Regions from separate parts of the Faecalicatena orotica genome, predicted to be linked through region 1. Evidence: predicted binding sites of a transcription regulator. Region 1 holds the regulator's gene; each other region holds the start of a gene.

Region 1 (4,413 bases):
AAATTGTGGCACGGATGTCGTATTCCAACATCTCCTCATACTGTTCCGGAAAGATACAGCCAAGAACTAGAACAGGCTTCTTAATCCCAGCCTTTCTTAGTAAAACAGCCTCCTCCAGAGTTGCCGTTGCAAATCCCCAGACATCGTTATTTTCCTCAAGCATTCGGGCAATCGGTACCGCACCGTGTCCATAACCGTCTGCCTTGACAACGGCTATAAGCTGTGCGCCGTCCCCAATCCGCAGTTTCATCTGTTCCATATTATATGCAACTGCATCCAGGTCTACCCTGACAAATACTCTGCTGTATTGTTTCATTTTCCCATACTCTCCTCTGTCTTTTTTGTGCAGGAAGCAATTCCCGCGATCAAATCCTCTGCCAGTACACTGTAAGAACCCTTTGCGGCTTTTGCCTCATCGCCGCCACAGGCATGCAGGTAAACGCCCAGTACAGCCGCCTCATAAGGATCCATATGTTGTGCAAGAAGGCCGGCAATTACCCCCGCAAGGACATCGCCGGAACCGGCTTTTGCCATAGAACTGTTTCCCGCAGTATTTACAAAATTATGTTTTTTCCTCTTAGCCACAACCGTCCTTGCATCTTTCAGGACACACACAACACCATATTTTTCTGTAAAGGCTTTTACCTTTTCAAAACGTTCTTCCTGAAGTTCCGCTACCGAACAGCCGAGAAGGCCGGACATTTCTTTCATATGCGGTGTCAGGATAAGAGGTCTCTCTGTCGTTATCAAGAGTTCGGGATGACAGCTTAATATATTCAGTCCGTCTGCATCAGCCACACAGGGGACCCTGACTTCTTTCAGTGTCGTTTCCAGAATACTTTCTGAAAGCCTGCTCTGCCCCAGACCGCATCCAATACATACCACGTCCGCCCAGCCAAGCAGGTTCTTTAGTTTTTCCTCTTCAAATTCAGTATATGTTGAGATGATGGCTTCGGGGAGTAGCTGCTGCAGAATCACGCGGTTATCCTCTGAGGTATAGATCTGAACAAGTCCCGCCCCGCTTGTATAAGCAGCCTTTGCACTTAAGTAGGCGGCACCGGACATGCCCTTGCTTCCTGTAATCATCAGGACCTTCCCGTAAGTGCCCTTATGGGAGTTCGGTCGTCTGGGCGGCATAAGGTCCGGCAGATCTTTTTTCTCATAGGTATAACAGATATCATTTTCCTTTTCAAATAATCCGCATTGGATACCAATATCAGCCACAACTGTCTTTCCTGCATACATATGCCCGGGATGGAGGATCAGTCCCAGCTTTTCACACTGGAAGGTAACTGTCAAATCTGCCTGAAAAGCACAGCCAAGCACCCTGCCCGTGGCAGAACAGATCCCGGACGGGATGTCTACGGCCACTTTCTGCCCGCTTAAAGCATTCATTTTTACGATAGACTCCAGATAGTCCCCCGTGATTTCTCTATTGAGTCCTACCCCGAAAACTGCATCCACTATAGTAGTATATTCCTGACGGCATACAGTTGTTACCATCGGCACGCCACATTTTTCTGCAATTTCCTTCTGCCTGCGGCAGTCGGCACTCATGGAGGATTCATGGCCCACAAATACGGCCGTAGCATCATATCCTTTTTCTTTCAGCAGCCGGGCAACGGCAAAACCATCCCCGCCATTGTTGCCGGAACCGCAGAATATAAGTGGTTTTTCCAGATTGATTTGTTCCCGCTCCATAGCTTCCACAACTTTTAAGGCGGCCCGCTCCATTAAAACCAGGGACGGCAGGCCAATCTCATTGATGGTAAAGCTGTCCGCTTTCTGCATCCATTCCCCTGTAGGCAGATATCTCATATGCTCTTCCTCCTTGTTTACTTTCAAATTTCCCAAAATACGCCGAAATGAAATGACGTGTAAAAAAGGCACCGCCTTCGTTACACGTCCTGAACGTCTTTGTTAAACTCAAATTTCTACTGTTTACGCTTTGCTGCCGTGTTCCTCATTATAGCTTGTGATATTGTAGGAAAGTTTCATCAGACTATCTGAGAGGTGTACACTCTCTACAATGACATCATCCGGAAGGTTTAGATCCGTATGTGCAAAGTTCCAGATAGCTTTAATTCCATTTGCTACAAGCAGGTCTGCTACTTCTATTGCTTTTGATTTTGGAATCGTAAGCGCTGCAATTTCTATTTCGTTATGTTTTAAAAAGTCTTTTAATTCATCCATCATGCGGACCGGTATGCCGCGGATAGAAACACCTTCGAGTCTCGGATTCACATCGAACAGTCCTTTCAGACTGAAACCACTCTTCTCAAAAGACGCGTAATTCGCAAGTGCCTGCCCGAGATTGCCGGCTCCAATTATAATCATATTATGCTGTCTGTTTAAACCGAGGATCTTCCCGATCTCTGTATAAAGATACTTTACGTTATATCCATAGCCCTGTTGTCCAAAGCCGCCGAAATTATTTAAATCCTGACGGATCTGTGAAGCAGTGACACTCATCTTCTTGCTCAGGTCATTTGACGAAATCCGCTCAACCCCTGCATCCAGTAATTCTCCCAAATATCTGTAATATCTTGGCAGCCTTCCTATTACCGCACGTGATATTTCTCTCTCTTCCACAGTTATCACCCTCCAAACTTAGTCTAGTACATCGTTTTGTAATGATCTATGCTCTTCATAATATGATACATAGGTACTTACAAAACAATGTACCGAATTTTATTATATAGAATTGTGTGGACAAAGTCAATTTTTTAGTTGTATTTTACTTTATTTTCGCTATAATGAAATAAGTATGTATTTCCTTATTACGGCCAAAACGCTGTAAAATAAGGCACACTTAAGATGCAGGAGGTTAATTATGATACTCGCATGTCATAATCTTAATAAATCATTCGGAGACCAGCTGATCGTAAAAGACGGGTCTTTCCATATAGAAGACAGAGAAAAGGCCGCACTTGTCGGCGTAAACGGGGCGGGCAAATCCACCATTTTAAAGATGATCGTGAAGGAAGAGCCCATAGACAGCGGTGAGGTTGTTCTGACAAGGGGGAAGACGCTTGGCTACCTTGCACAGCAGCAGAAGCTGGAAAGCGGACGTTCCATTTATGAGGAGGTCAAGACCGCTAAGGCCGATATTATTGCAATGGAACAGCAAATCCGCACGATCGAACATGAATTGAAGTCATTAAACGGTGAGGAACTTGAGAAGCGGCTGGAAACCTATAACCGCCTTATGTCACAGTTTGAAGCACAGAATGGATATGCCTATGAAAGTGAGATCACCGGCGTCTTAAAAGGTCTTGGTTTTGGTGAAGAAGATTTTAATAAGATGACGGACACCCTTTCTGGCGGGCAGAAAACCCGTGTCTCCCTCGGTAAGCTGCTGCTGACCAAACCGGATATCCTGCTCCTTGATGAACCGACGAACCATCTGGACCTGAATTCCATCACCTGGCTGGAAACCTATCTTCTGAACTACCCGGGTGCTGTTTTTATTGTATCCCATGACCGTTTCTTCCTGAACCGTGTCGTGACAAAGGTAATCGAAGTTGAGAATGGGGCTGTCCGCATGTATGCCGGGAATTACAAGGCGTATGCGGATAAGAAACAGCAGATCCGGGATGCCATGCTCAAAGAATACCTGAACCAGCAGCGTGAAATCAAGCATCAGGAAGCTGTCATTGAAAAGCTCCGCTCCTTCAACCGCGAAAAGTCTATCAAGCGTGCAGAGAGCCGGGAAAAGATGCTGAACAAGATGACGCTTGTGGAAAAGCCACAGGAGCCCGCTAAAGAGATACACTTTTCCCTGGAACCATCCTGCATCAGCGGAAATGATGTTCTGTCCGTGGAAGAATTATCCAAATCTTTCGATCATCAGATCCTGTTCCAGAATATCAGCTTTGATATCAAACGAGGGGAACACGTGGCTGTTATCGGGGACAACGGGACTGGAAAGACAACCCTGCTCAAGATACTCAATCAGGTAGTTTCGCCGGATACCGGGTCATTTACTCTGGGTTCCAAAGTGAAGATAGGCTATTATGACCAGGAACACCATGTACTCCATGACGGAAAGAATATTTTCGATGAAATCTCGGATGATTACCCGACCCTCACGAATACGCAGATACGCAATACACTGGCTGCATTCCAGTTTACCGGGGATGATGTCTACAAGCTTATTGGCGATTTGAGCGGCGGTGAAAAAGGCCGCGTTTCTCTTGCAAAGCTTATGTTGTCCGAGGCGAATTTCCTGATTCTCGATGAGCCGACGAACCATCTGGACATCACATCCAAGGAGATTCTGGAAAAGGCCCTGAATGAATATACGGGCACCGTCCTCTATGTATCACACGACAGGTATTTTATTAACCAGACGGCCGGGCGGATTCTGGAACTTGTCAATCAGACGTTCGTGAACTATATCGGGAATTATGA
Region 2 (4,413 bases), on a different contig from region 1:
GAGGTAATCCGCCATATCCCCTACACCAATGCACATATCGTCCTCAAGATGCCCGCAGCCTTCCCCCTGGATCCTGCGTGAACGGCGGCAGGAACAGGCACCCACTGCATATTTCCCTTTATACTTCTGTACCCAGTGGGATATATGTTCCACACTGACAGATTTCTGCTCCGTCGGAATCGCTTTTTCCACCGGAATCACGTGCATTCCTACCCCGGCCCCGCCAAGAGGCACCATCGGTGTGACTTTCTCCAGCGGAAGGCGTGACATTCTCTCGAAAAACCGTGCGATCTCCGGATGTTCTTCCACCTGTTCCTTATTCATGTTCATAAATTCCGCACAGCCCGGTACGAACATCGGAAGTATGTACTGCTTATGGTGGTCAGCATTCTCCCAGTTATATTCCAGAAGACCGATCACACTCATTTCCTGCAGAAGTTCTTCTGTCCGCTTCAGCGGTTTTTTACACTTCTTTGCGATCTCCTGCGCGCTGGCCGGTTTGCGTACCTTCATGGCCAGCGCCACTTCCGCCATCTCATCCGTAATTACACAGGCAAGCCCCCAGTATTCCGGATCATCCACAGTCACCTTGTGCCCGATACGGTCCGTAATCTTCTGCCCCAGCTTTAATATTAATTTTCTCTCTTCTGCCATCACTTTCACTCCTTCCCCCGGGTATATCCATACCCGGATTCAGACAGCCGTCTTTACGACTGCCAGCCTCTCACTTCTTCCTTCAGCCAGTTGGTCCATTCCTCTATCCCTTCCCCTGTGCGGGCACAAATTGGAATAATCTTTGCATTGGGATTCCTCATCAGAATGTTCTTCCGGCATTTTTCCATATCAAAGTCGAAATACGGGAGCACATCGATCTTGTTGATCAGCACCACATCACAGATGGAAAACATCAGGGGATACTTCAATGGCTTATCATCCCCTTCCGGCACACTCAGGATCATGGCATTCTTAACTGCCCCTGTATCAAACTCTGCCGGGCAGACAAGGTTTCCCACATTCTCCAGAATCGCCAGGTCAAGATCCCCGGTCTTTAGCCCTTCCAGTCCCTGACGCGTCATATCCGCATCCAGATGGCACATTCCCCCTGTATGAAGCTGGATTGCCCTCACACCAAGATTGGAAATCGTCTCTGCATCCACATCTGAATCGATATCCGCCTCCATCACGCCGATCTTCAGTTCGTCTTTCAGCTGTTCGATTGTCCTCGATAATGTCGTCGTCTTACCCGACCCCGGGGAAGACATCAGATTTAGCAGAAAGACTTTTTTCTCTTTCAGCTCGCCTCTTAATTCCTGTGCCCGTTTATCATTGTCTGCAAATACACTCTGCTTGATTTCCAGTACCCTGAATTCTCCCATCTCATTTCCTCCTTCATTCAGTAAATCTGGCTGTACCAGATAATGTTATCTTTTTAACATTATACTATGCCACGAAATACATGTCAATTTCAGCCTTTATTTTTGTGCACTATGCTGTTATTTCGGAACGTTTTTCGTGCATTTCCACCTTATGTTTTCAATGTGGTTTCTGGTATAACCACATCCACGATTCAGAAAATAGTTTATTTACGAAACGAATGCTTCATCTTTCTTCAATATAAAAAAACACATAACAAAATGCCCTTTCAGTAACAGAGCAATTTGTTATGTGGTTTTTGTGTCAGTCATTCTTTTATAATTATATCTGTCAAAGACTGTACAGTCAGGATATCATTATGTTGCTGTTTTCCCGTACGGTCCACCAGTATAGGCCATATTCCCGCCGCCTGTGCACCCAAAACATCTGAATCGTAAGAATCCCCGATGTGGACCGTCTCCTCCGCCCTGCATCCGCTTATCTGCAATGCCTTTTCGAAGACTTCCCGATGCGGCTTATATGCTCTTACCATATCTGCGGAAATAATCCCTGCCGGGGAAAGTCCTTTTTTCTTCATGCTTTCCTCGACATAGGGAACTCCATTATTCGTAATTACATAGACAGGAACTTCACATCTATTATAAAATCTTTCTGCGTCATCAAACAACGGTGCATTCACCCAGAATCCCCGGAACAGCTCATGCAGTTCATCCAGATTCTCCTTAAGGCCGTCCATCCTGCACAAATCTGCCAGCACCTTCTCGACGATCTCATCTTCGGTCAGATATGCTTCTTTGTAACTGCTTTCTTCATACTGCTTCATAAGCTCCCACCAGCGTCCTACAGCCTCTTTTGGGTCATGGATATTGCTGTTTCTGCAGATTCTCATAATGATCTCCTGCAGTTCATCCCCGCCTTCCTGTACCGTTGTACCTGTATAATCAATAAATACCGCTTTTACCATCTCTGCCGCGTCCCTTCAGTTCTCTAGTATTTTGCTTCTATTTAGCGTCCATTAATTATTATAAGTGTTTCCGGGAAGAGTTGCAACGGGTTTCTATGGACAGAGCTTTACAGCCCCGCCGGCTGTTTCAGCTTTTCCGTAAAATCATGCATCGCATCTGCAATCGCCAGCTGCTGTGGACAGACAGCCTCACAGCTCTTACAGCCGATACACTGGCCCGGCCTTTTCTCTTCATCAAGTGCATCTACTGCCATATGCGTAATCGCTCCATTAACAAATCTTGTTTCATTATAAAGTGACAGCAGTACCGGTATATCCAGCCCCTTGGGACAATGTGTCACGCAATAGCGGCATGCCGTACAAGGAAGAACATCCAGCATACTATCTGCCACTTCCATCAATGCCTTCATTTCCGTTTCATCAAGCGGCTTATCTTCCTCAAAGGTACGGACATTGTCTACCATCTGTTCCATGTCAGACATTCCTGACAGAGTTACTGCTACTCCTTTCACGCTCTGCAAAAATCGGAATGCCCATGCAGGAATGTCCTCTTCCGGACGGAGCGCTTTTAATTTTTTCTCGTTCTCTTCGGAAAGAGAGACTAGCTTTCCTCCCCGAAGCGGCTCCATTACCCATACCGGAATCTGATATTCACCCAGCAATTCCACCTTTGCTTTTGCATCCTGCAGCTTCCAGTCCAAATAATTCAGCTGGATCTGGCAGAATTCCATATGCCTTCCATATGTATCCAGAAAACGTTTGATCGTATCATAACGCCCATGTGCCGAAAACCCGAGATGTCTGATGCGACCGTTTTCTTTCTGCTTTAACAGATACTCCATAATCCCGTAATCAGGGTCCATATATGGATCAATATTTTTCTCATACACATTGTGAAACAGGTAAAAATCAAAATACTCTACGCCGCATCTTTCCAGCTGTTCCTCAAAAATCTCCTCTACTTTTCCCATATTGGAGAGATCATATCCGGGAAACTTATCCGCAAGATAATAGCTTTCCCTCGGGTATGAGGAAAGAACTTTTCCCATAACGACTTCTGATTTTCCATCGTGGTAACCATATGCAGTGTCAAAATAATTCACACCGTGTTCTATTGCATAAGCAGTCATTCTGGCCGTCTGTTCCTCATCAATCTGTCCGTCACCAGTAAGCGGCAGACGCATTGCCCCAAACCCTAATGCAGAAAGCTTTAAATCCTGAAAATCTCTGTATACCATGTTTTAGTCCCTCTTTCTTAAATCCTGTCCGATATGCTTCTTTTTTACTATAGACCTTTGAGTGAACTCCATGTCAATACTTTTTTGCAATTTCCTCTATTGCCCGGCCCCCTGTATCATCTGCACCACTGCTGCAGCCGTTTGCTCCTGCTGTTTCTCACGGCTGATCCCCGCCGCACCGTCGCCTTTTTGTTTCCCGTAGTTACCAAAGTAAGCATGGCATCCGCCCTCAATACACAACTCCGTATAACGATCCGGCATCCATTTAAGCCCCTCCTCATACTTCGTCATATTCAGGACGCCGTCTTCACTTCCGTATACGGACAGCACGGAAAAATCCTCCGACTTCAGGCTTTTCGTTGGGTATGCCGCCAAAAGGACCAGACCGTCCAGATCTTCCAGGTGTTTTGACGCATAAGATGCCGCCATAGCCCCTCCCAGAGAATGCCCTGCCAGATACAAGTGATCGTACTTGTATCCATCTAAAATGGAATCTGCTTTATTCTGCCCCATAATAGCAAGATTGCATGGCATTTTAATCAGGAAACAGTCTATCCCCTGCTCTGCCAGCTGATAAAGCAGCGGTACATATGCGGTGTATTCCACCTTTGCTCCCGGATAAAAAACAACAGCATCCTCAGTTCCCGGCCCGTCAAGGAATAGGCCTTCCTTTATCTCATTGACCTTCACATCCCCTTCTTTCTGCATGTATGTCTGTACACTGTCATCGCTATGGTAATAATCCCCCACATACCATGCACCCGCCCCGGCAAGCACAATTATAATAATCAGGGGAATCAAAATCTTTTTCTTCATACAGCACTCTCCAATTCTGTC
Region 3 (4,413 bases), on a different contig from region 1:
AAATGTCTGTGTATCAACAACCAGTGAGTCGTCCTCCAATGCTTTTAACGCCTCTCTGATCTCCTGTGTAATGTGGTCTGTAGCCGTATGAGCTGCAAGAGGGCCCGGTCTTTCCATGTTAGTTCCCTCTTTAATCGTCACCTGAGTCTTGATGAAGATTTCACCTTTGTCAGGTGCTCCCGGACGGTTCCACATGATATTCTCATCCAGATAGCCTTCTGAAGAGCCGAATTCCCCAATCTGCACTCCATTTGCATCTGTACCTGTAACCATCATGATCACGCCGTCCAGTACTCTTGTTGTACCGCTTCCGATTTCATCTTCACCTTCTTTGCAGGCGATCGGCTGTACGTCCATGATTGTCTCTGAATATGTGTGGTAATCTTCTGGTGTGATAATATCGATCTTCAGGTCGTAAACCAGTTCCTGAGAATCGATGCAGTCTTTTTCAATTCCCTCACGGATGTACAGTGTTGTTCCTTCGATCTTTGTCTCCGGTCCGCGCTTTACTTCCGTAATGTTATAATGCTTTCTTGTAAGAGTCCTGACAACCTTCTCTTCAGCAGCTGGTGACGGAACTGGTGCCACAACTGGCGGTACAGGTACCGGCGGTGCCGGAACCGGTGCAGCTCCCCCTGCAATTCCTACAGGAAGCTCTATATCAATATCCTTACCTTCCCCAATATGAATCTTCAGCACTCCGCCCGGTGCAGATGGTGGTACTGGCGGCGCCGGCGGTGCGATAACTTCCGGAGCTTCTTCTGCAGCAGGTGCTTCCTCTTTAGCTGGTTCTTCAATCACCTTGGCACCTTCTACAACATCCGCTGTTAAAGGACACAGAGAATCACAGGTCTTTGTAAGCTTTGCGCCTAACACCTGTTCGATCGTCAATGCACCTTCCAGGTCCAAAAGTCCTGAATCTACCAGATCATCAAAAATGGCAGGATCTTCCAGGTTGGATGCCTGAATTGTTATGCCTTCTTCTGCCCTGCAGCAAAGCACCGCAGGATCCTTCGCATGTTCTTTCGCTGTTTCAGCTGTAATTGACATACTTTCTTTCCTCCTTTTATCTTATATCCCAAGGACCGCTGTGCTGGTCCTTCAGGCAGGCACACACACTTGTGCGGCACTGTATATGGACTGACGTATCCGCCAGTTCCATATAGTAACATTGTAAACACCTTCCCGGATATCAACTCCCCGGGAAATATCTATTTTCCAACAGGGCTCTCAGTCTTACCGGCCGTCCGGAAGCTGGTCCACCTGCTTAGAAACTGTTAATCTTCTATATAATGGATGATTAATTGTCCTCATAATATGGTCTGTCTGATGGAACACTTTCAGTTTCATCTTAGGTGCAGATCCCATAACTGTATTGGAACAATCAGAGCAGTTGCCGATGATAATATATTCGGCGCCGTCCTTCTTAAACTGCAGACACTTCTGGGCCTGTCCCGGACAGTTGCCCGGATTCTCACATTTCAGTGTCCCGTTTTTCATCTCAATCGCCTGCTTACATCTTGCTACAGATACAACCTCTCCATGCATCTTTTCGCAGATATCACGCATACGCTCTTCATTTCCACCGCATGCGCAGACAAGAAGCCCTACCGGTGCGCCGTGCAGGTCCGGTAAATCTATTGTTACAATAATACCCCCGGTCGTCTTTGTAACCGGTGCATCCATCGCAACTGCCTTTCCTGTAAATGGTCCGCCCATGATGATTTCCCCATACACACCATCAATTCCACCGGAACATTCAATCATATCCTCCACGCTTGTCCCTACCGGAACATCCATATAAACATGCGGCTGGTTCCCGCCGTTTAACTTGCCAATGACCGTCAGGTTCTTGCTATAGCATGGCTTTCTCAGTTCTATCGCTTCTGCAACACGCAGTACTGTCTCTACATTAATCACAACCGAATCCGCTGCTGACGGAAGCTGTGTAGGATCAAGCAGCTTTCCGAGAGTCTCTCTTACAACCGCACGTTCCTCGCCCATTGGATAAATATCCGGAAGCAGGTGGATAGAGATATTTTCCTCTCCTTTAATCGCTTCACGGATAGTATCTACCGCTTTTTTATTCTTAGCCTTGATTGCAAAAATAGCTTTTGCAGCATTGGAGATTTCCATACAATATTTTACACCTTTGAGAGTCATCTCCATATTCTCTTCAATCTGACGGATATTATGGTACAGTCCCGGTTCACACTCAACCGCATTCACAAGAATGTAACCACCTTTTAAATCTGTCCCCAGTTTGACGCCTGTCGGGAATCCGGCCCCGCCCATTCCGACCACTCCGGCTTCCTTCACCATCTCCAGCGGGCTGCCTTCATGGATCTGTACAAACGCATCCTTCTGTTCCTCATCCGGAACAATGACGATTCTGTCTTCAAGAACAGACTCGACACTTCCATAGACACTGGAAAAAATGTTGGCTCCCAGTCCATTCGGGACGGCAATCAGTGTTCCCTTCTCCACTTTGTCCCCGGCTTTCACAACCGGCTCACATGGAGCACCTACATGCTGTCTTAGCAAAAACTGTAACTTTCCCATGACCTGTTTCTCCTTTTAGATTATATATTATTTATCTTTTCTATAAGTAAAGCGGCTGACACACGGCATCTGCCATGCTTCTGCAGGCTGTTTTATCTCTGCCCGACCAGCTTTTACAATATTTTTTCAAACAAAAGGCAGCATACGCTGCTCCTTATATATAGTAAGTTTGTGAAATTAATCTCACAAATCTGATTTTTGGCGGAGGCATGTGGGAATCGAACCCACCCAGGACGCTCCTAACGCCCAACACTGGTTTTGAAGACCAGGAGGCACACCAGTTACCCTTCTACCCCCATATTCAGTTTTTCCAAGCTTTCCGGGCCGTTGTCACTTTAGCCGCGGATATCAAATTATCAAAATTACACATTCAATTTGATATTTTATTTTTTACTTTATCTGTTTTTTATATTAACAAATAATCGTTGACTTTTCAAGGGTTTTCGTACATAATAATTAATATAAACTGAACTTCGTACTAGAACGCGGTCTATTCGTCGATTTTTTATCAATTTGGGCTCCGTATTTTGCAGGATACTTTCTATATAATAGGTTATTTTATTCCTGTTATTAAATCGCTTATAGACAAGTTCTATAAACTACCAATTAGGAGGAAAAGTAATGAATTACAATCCCAAAATTAACCTGGATGCATTCGAAGCATCATTTAAGGCAATCGACACACACACTGTCGGAGAGTTCACCCGTATTATTATGTCAGGATTTCCTGAGTTAAAAGGGGACTCCATGATGGAACGCAAGCAGTACCTTGCAAAAAACTATGATAAATACCGTCAGGCACTCATGTTCGAACCGCGCGGCCATCATGATATGTTTGGTGCACTCGTTACAGAGCCTGTTAATCCGGAAGCAGACTTCGGTGTTATCTTCATGGATACGGGTGAATATCTGAACATGTGCGGACATGGGACGATCGGAACAACAACGGCTCTGATCGAAGCCGGACTCGTTCCTGCTGTTGAACCGTATACAGAAGTAGTATTAGACGCTCCGGCCGGACTTATTCGTGTAAAGGCAGAAGTTAAGAATGGAAAGGTTCTGAACGTAACCTTGACAAATGTGCCTGCTTTCTTATATAAAGAAAATCTGACGACCGTTGTCGACGGCAAAGAAGTAAAATACGATATTGCATTCGGCGGAAGTTTCTTCGCCCTCGTAGATATCGAGCAGATGGGCTGGACAGTTAACAAAGAGTCTATTCCTGAATTAACCAATTTCGGAATGAAGGTCATTGAACAAGTTAATAAAGAAGTAGAGATTAAGCATCCTGAACTTGACATCACTACCGTAGACCTGGCTGAGCTTTACTGCCATACAAAAACTGACGGATGTGACTACCGCAACGTAGTTATTTTCGGTGATTACATGGCTGACCGTTCACCGTGCGGAACAGGAACAAGTGCAAAGCTGGCAACACTTTATTCCCGCGGCCAGATAAAGATCGGAGAGCCTTTCGTGTACGAAAGCTTTATCGGTTCCCAGTTCAAAGGTGTTATAAAGGAAGAAGCAACAGTAGGGGAATTCAAAGCAGTCATTCCTCAAATTACAGGAAGCGCCTATATCACAGGAGAGTCAACTTATGTAATCGATCCGGATGATCCGCTCAGATACGGTTTCAAAGTATCCAGAGGAAAATAAGAAACAGTCCTAGTCCTTATATATAAGGGGAAAATGAAGGGGAAATCTTCATTTTCCTCTTTTTGTTTGTAGCGGACTCCAACTTATGCTATACTATAATACAAGCTAAAAAGAAACAACTGTATGCAGCCTCTCAGTTATTATTCACATATCCTGACAGCTGCGCATTTACAAGGAAGTGAGGGTATTATG
Region 4 (4,413 bases), on a different contig from region 1:
TACCTTTGATCTTCGGGAACAGATCGTTAACTGTCGCCGTAGCCAGCTGGAGCACCCCTCCTGCCGCTGAGTATCCGATCACGAAGGAACCGATCTGGCAGATCATCGGAGTTCTTACAATATATACGATGATCAGCATCATTGTGGCAATTGCCGGATAAATTACAAGGAAACGAACTTGTTTAAATTTTGTTACCAGTACGGAAGTAAGCAGTATTGCTACAATTGTTCCTGCGGAATACCATGTCTGCATAATGCTGGCATCTTTCATGCCTGCGATCTCTGTCCCGAACTTCTGCGCACAATTCAGCCAGAGCTGGAATGTTGCAGTACAGGTAAATCCGATTGCGATCAGGGCCATACTCTCCAGGGTGAACTTTGCATGCTTCAGATTCTGTATAAAAGATTCGCTCTTTCCATCAGCTGCTTTTTCCTGTGCCGGCATCGGTATCTTAAAGGTTAACACACCGATCACCAGAATTACGACTGCCGCTGCGATTAAAATCGTGTTGTATGACATATTTGCCGCTGCCACAAATCCGAGCATGAACGGAAGTAAGAGCTGTGAAATGGAGATAAAGAACTTAGTCAGCATGGTTGCCAGCCCGGAACGCGGTTCCAGAATCTCTACACAGGCCGGGATCACACCAGTATCCAGAAATGAATTCGCGGCTCCTCCGAGAATTGCCGCCGCGTATGCAACCTGCATGTTTGGTGAATATGCAACCCCGAAGAAGAAGACCGCATAGGAGAATATCCCGATCAGGGAACTGACACGGCGTCCCATTTTATCAGAGATCGGTCCGGAAAACGGCAGCGTGATCAAACGGCCGAGTCCCAATGCCGCAGCCACGAGTGTGACCGCGTCGTCCGCTGTTCCCCACTGTGCGGCCAGTGCCTCTTTCATGACCTGCTGTCCTAAGATGGAACATCCGATCCCGTGGATGAAATAGTTTAAATATAGTATAAATGCGCTCGGGTATAACTTTCTGCCTGTTTTGCTTACAGCTGTACTCATTGTTTTTCCTCTCTTTCCTTTCAGCGAATGGTTATCGTATTACTTACTCGTATTTAATATCCAGTATTTCTTTCATATATTCTATCGGCATCGGCTGGCCTGTCCAGAGTTCAAAGGCCGCAGACCCCTGAAACAGCATCATGCCTAGTCCGTTCATCGTCTTGCATCCGACTTCTTTTGCCATCTTAAGAAGTGCTGTCTCTCTTGGGAAATAAACGACATCTGTCACAATCAGGTCCGGCCTTAAGAATGATTTGTCCGGAATATAAGTCTTCCCTTCCAACGGTTTCATCCCCATACCGGTTGCATTTGCAAAAAGATAACTGCCGGCAATCTCTTTCTTTAACAGTTCCAAATCCGCCAGATCATAGAGCGCCGCCCTGCATTCAGTGTTCTCGTTGATCTTGCGCACAGTCTCCTCGGCATTTCCCCAGAATTTATCTTTTACATTAAAGATGGACATTTCTTTTACACCGTCCAGGGCAGCCTGGATTTCAATCGCTGTTGCGGCACCGCCGGCCCCTACAATCGTCATCTTCTTTCCTATGACATCTATATGGTTATCCTTCAGTGCTTCCATATAACCGATTCCGTCTGTGATATGCCCTGTCAGCACACCGTCCTCATTGACAATCGTGTTGACCGCCCCGCACATTTCTGCCGCAGGTGATAACTTATCCAGATACTTATGTACCACTGTTTTATTTGGCATGGATACATTGGAACCTTTCATCTTTAATGCACGAAGACCCTTGATCGCATCCTCCAGTGAATCATTGTCTACCTCGAATGCGAGGTATGCATAATCCAGCCCCAGTTTTGCAAACGCTTCATTCTGCATAGCGGGTGAACTTGAATGACGGATTGGATACGCCATTAAACCTATTAATTCAGTATGTCCTGTAATTCTTTCTGCCATTTTCTTAATCTCCTTATTCTTATCTCATTTTTCTTTTACTTCTGCCTCAACTTTGTTTGTTAATTATTAAACAACCTCTTTAATCACATTATAGTTCATCACAACCGATAGTTCTAATACAACTTTCTTACTTTTTTGATAGATTTAAACTATCATTTATGATAAAATATATACAAAAAGGAGGCCTGCTCATGACACTCAATCAACTGCTTTATTTTCAGAAGGTTGCCCAATGCCAGCACTTCCGCCAGGCAGCCGCGGACCTGAATATCTCCCAGCCGAGCCTGAGCCGCTCAATGGCCGTTCTGGAAGAAGAACTGGATATTATATTATTTGAAAGGTCCGGGAGGAATGTCCGGCTGACTAAATACGGGAAGATTTTTCTGGAACATGTGGACCGGATCCTGCATGAGACAGACCTTGCAGCCGAAAGAATGCGCCAGCTCTCAGGGAACGAGGGGCATGTGGATATCGCCTATGTGTTCCCCCTTGCAGGACGCTATATCCCGCATATGGTGCGGAAGTTTTTGCAGAAAGAAAAGAACAGCAGTGTGACTTTCAGTTTTCACCAGAGTCACACCGGGGATATGATCAACGGACTGAAGGCCGACCGGTATGATGTCATCTTTGGCTCCTATGTGGAAAATGAGCCGGATATTCAGTTCGTTCCTATCATTAACCAGAAGATGGTCGTCATCACGCCGCCGGGCCACCCTCTTCTGGAACAAGGTTTTGTCAGCCTGAAGGATCTGGAGCGTTACCCGATCATCGGGTACGACCGCACTTCCGGCCTTGGCAAGTTTACGAACCGCATATACCAGACCCATGACCTTTCCCTGAATATCATCTGTGAATCCCCCGACGAGAACGCAATCTCTGCTCTTGTCGCGGAAGACTTCGGAATCGCACTCGTAGCCGATGTGGATTTGATACGAGAAAGAAACGTATGCGTACTGCCGCTCTCCGGGGCAGGTTTCACACACACTGTTTATATGGCATACAAGAAGGAACACTACCTGATCTCGGCTGTCAAGAATTTTATCCAGTTTATACGCAAAGAAGGCACTCACTTATAACGGTGCCTGTTTTCTTTACAAACCTCTTAGATATTATTAAGGATTTCTTAAGTAGACCTGCGGCTTTACTGATGGTAAAATTTTCTTAGACACAATTAGGGCAGAATTCACCGCCGGATCAGAGGAGTTTTTACATGAGTACTTTTGTTTTAAAAATGATCGCTCTTTGCTTTATGGTCATCGACCATATCGGATATTATTTTGAGGGGACGCCTATGCTACTTCGCATGCTTGGCAGAATATCTTACCCCTTGTTTTTATTCTGTATGGTCTGGGGCTACCATTATACGAAGAGCCGGACAAAATACCTGATCCGCCTGTATCTTATGAGTGTATTCATGACCTTGTTCGGATACGCCATAGACGCTCATTTCGCCACTACAGCAGGTTATGGAAATCATAATATTTTTCTTTCCATGTTCCTTGTCGGCGTCTGTATCAGCACGATCGAATTATTTAAAAAAGCTCCCGGCAAAGGGTTTCTGGCCGTGGGAATCATGTTCGCAGTACAGGTCCTATATTACAGCCTGCCGAACTTTTTACCTTTCCTGCGCGATATGAGCGGGGACACGATTACCGGGATCATACCAAATCTGGCGCTAAACGAGTACGGGTTTGAATTTGTCGTACTCGGAGTGCTGATGTACTACCTGAAAGAAAAGAGGGAGCTGTTCTGTGCCATGTACACCCTATTCTGCCTGTACCAGTTCAGCGCAGAAATGCTGGCGGGCGGGATGGCCATTCAGTGTTTCATGATACTGGCCCTGCCGTTTATGCTGCGTTTCAACCAGCAGAAGGGTCCCGGCATGAAGTATTTTTTCTATATTTTTTATCCGGCTCACACGTTCCTTTTGTTCTATCTGTCTAATTTTGTTTTCTAAACGAACTGCCGGCGTTTTACGAAGTCTGCAAACCGGCGGACCACAGGGGCCTGGTATTTTTCTTTTGCCTGTGCCATGTAAATATACCGGACCTGCTGCGGAGAACGGATGTCGAGAACATCCACGTTCAGCTGTTTCAGGACCGGAATATCCGGCATGATGGCAATGCCGAAATTCTGGGCTACCAGCCCGGCCATAGACCCGTCTTCCTCTATCTCATATGCAATCTTTGGTGTCAGGTGTGCATTTTCAAACAGTTTGTCTACCACAGGGCGGAGACCGCTGTTCTCCGTGAAATAAATCTGCGGATAGGCGGCCGCCTGCTCAAGGTCTACGGCCTTTTGTTCCGACAACGGATGCCCTTTCGGTACGACTGCCACAAGCCCCTGTGTCCCGACCGGCGTGAACTGGATCGATGGCTCCTTATCCAGCATAGAGCAAAATGCAATATCATACTTTTCTTCTTTCAGCCCCTGAATAATCTCGTAGGTATTTCCTACTGTAAAGTGAAATGTTACT

What was found. Region 1 encodes Rex, which represses fermentation and respiration genes when NADH is low (regulators of the CRP and FNR family bind a similar motif). Its sites were predicted from a motif close to ATTGTTAANTANTTAACAAT; they were not measured.
Region 2: hypB (hydrogenase nickel incorporation protein HypB) is a predicted target of Rex. The motif match lies at 1,418-1,437, and genes of this name have one in related genera.
Region 3: ABIN22_RS16015 (proline racemase family protein) is a predicted target of Rex. The motif match lies at 3,056-3,075, and genes of this name have one in related genera.
Region 4: ABIN22_RS22610 (shikimate dehydrogenase) is a predicted target of Rex. The motif match lies at 1,993-2,012, and genes of this name have one in related genera.

What each region holds. Positions count from the first base shown of each region.
Region 1 covers NZ_CAJJZH010000011.1:26,116-30,528, reverse strand. Annotated here, with positions in the region: gene alr (alanine racemase) at 1-316, opposite strand, end outside; gene ABIN22_RS19665 (NAD(P)H-hydrate dehydratase) at 313-1,818, opposite strand; gene ABIN22_RS19660 (redox-sensing transcriptional repressor Rex) at 1,942-2,592, opposite strand; gene ABIN22_RS19655 (ABC-F family ATP-binding cassette domain-containing protein) at 2,834-4,413, shown strand, end outside.
Region 2 covers NZ_CAJJZH010000013.1:39,168-43,580, reverse strand. Annotated here, with positions in the region: gene ABIN22_RS20945 (FAD-dependent oxidoreductase) at 1-654, opposite strand, end outside; gene hypB (hydrogenase nickel incorporation protein HypB) at 708-1,376, opposite strand; gene ABIN22_RS20935 (HAD family hydrolase) at 1,682-2,338, opposite strand; gene ABIN22_RS20930 (aldo/keto reductase) at 2,446-3,576, opposite strand; gene ABIN22_RS20925 (alpha/beta fold hydrolase) at 3,673-4,392, opposite strand.
Region 3 covers NZ_CAJJZH010000007.1:252,594-257,006, reverse strand. Annotated here, with positions in the region: gene prdA (D-proline reductase (dithiol) proprotein PrdA) at 1-1,050, opposite strand, end outside; gene prdC (proline reductase-associated electron transfer protein PrdC) at 1,237-2,562, opposite strand; tRNA gene ABIN22_RS16020 (tRNA-Sec) at 2,762-2,859, opposite strand; gene ABIN22_RS16015 (proline racemase family protein) at 3,184-4,221, shown strand; gene ABIN22_RS16010 (TetR/AcrR family transcriptional regulator) at 4,411-4,413, shown strand, end outside.
Region 4 covers NZ_CAJJZH010000018.1:34,862-39,274, reverse strand. Annotated here, with positions in the region: gene ABIN22_RS22615 (MFS transporter) at 1-1,018, opposite strand, end outside; gene ABIN22_RS22610 (shikimate dehydrogenase) at 1,062-1,937, opposite strand; gene ABIN22_RS22605 (LysR family transcriptional regulator) at 2,129-3,013, shown strand; gene ABIN22_RS22600 (TraX family protein) at 3,148-3,894, shown strand; gene ABIN22_RS22595 (LysR family transcriptional regulator) at 3,891-4,413, opposite strand, start outside.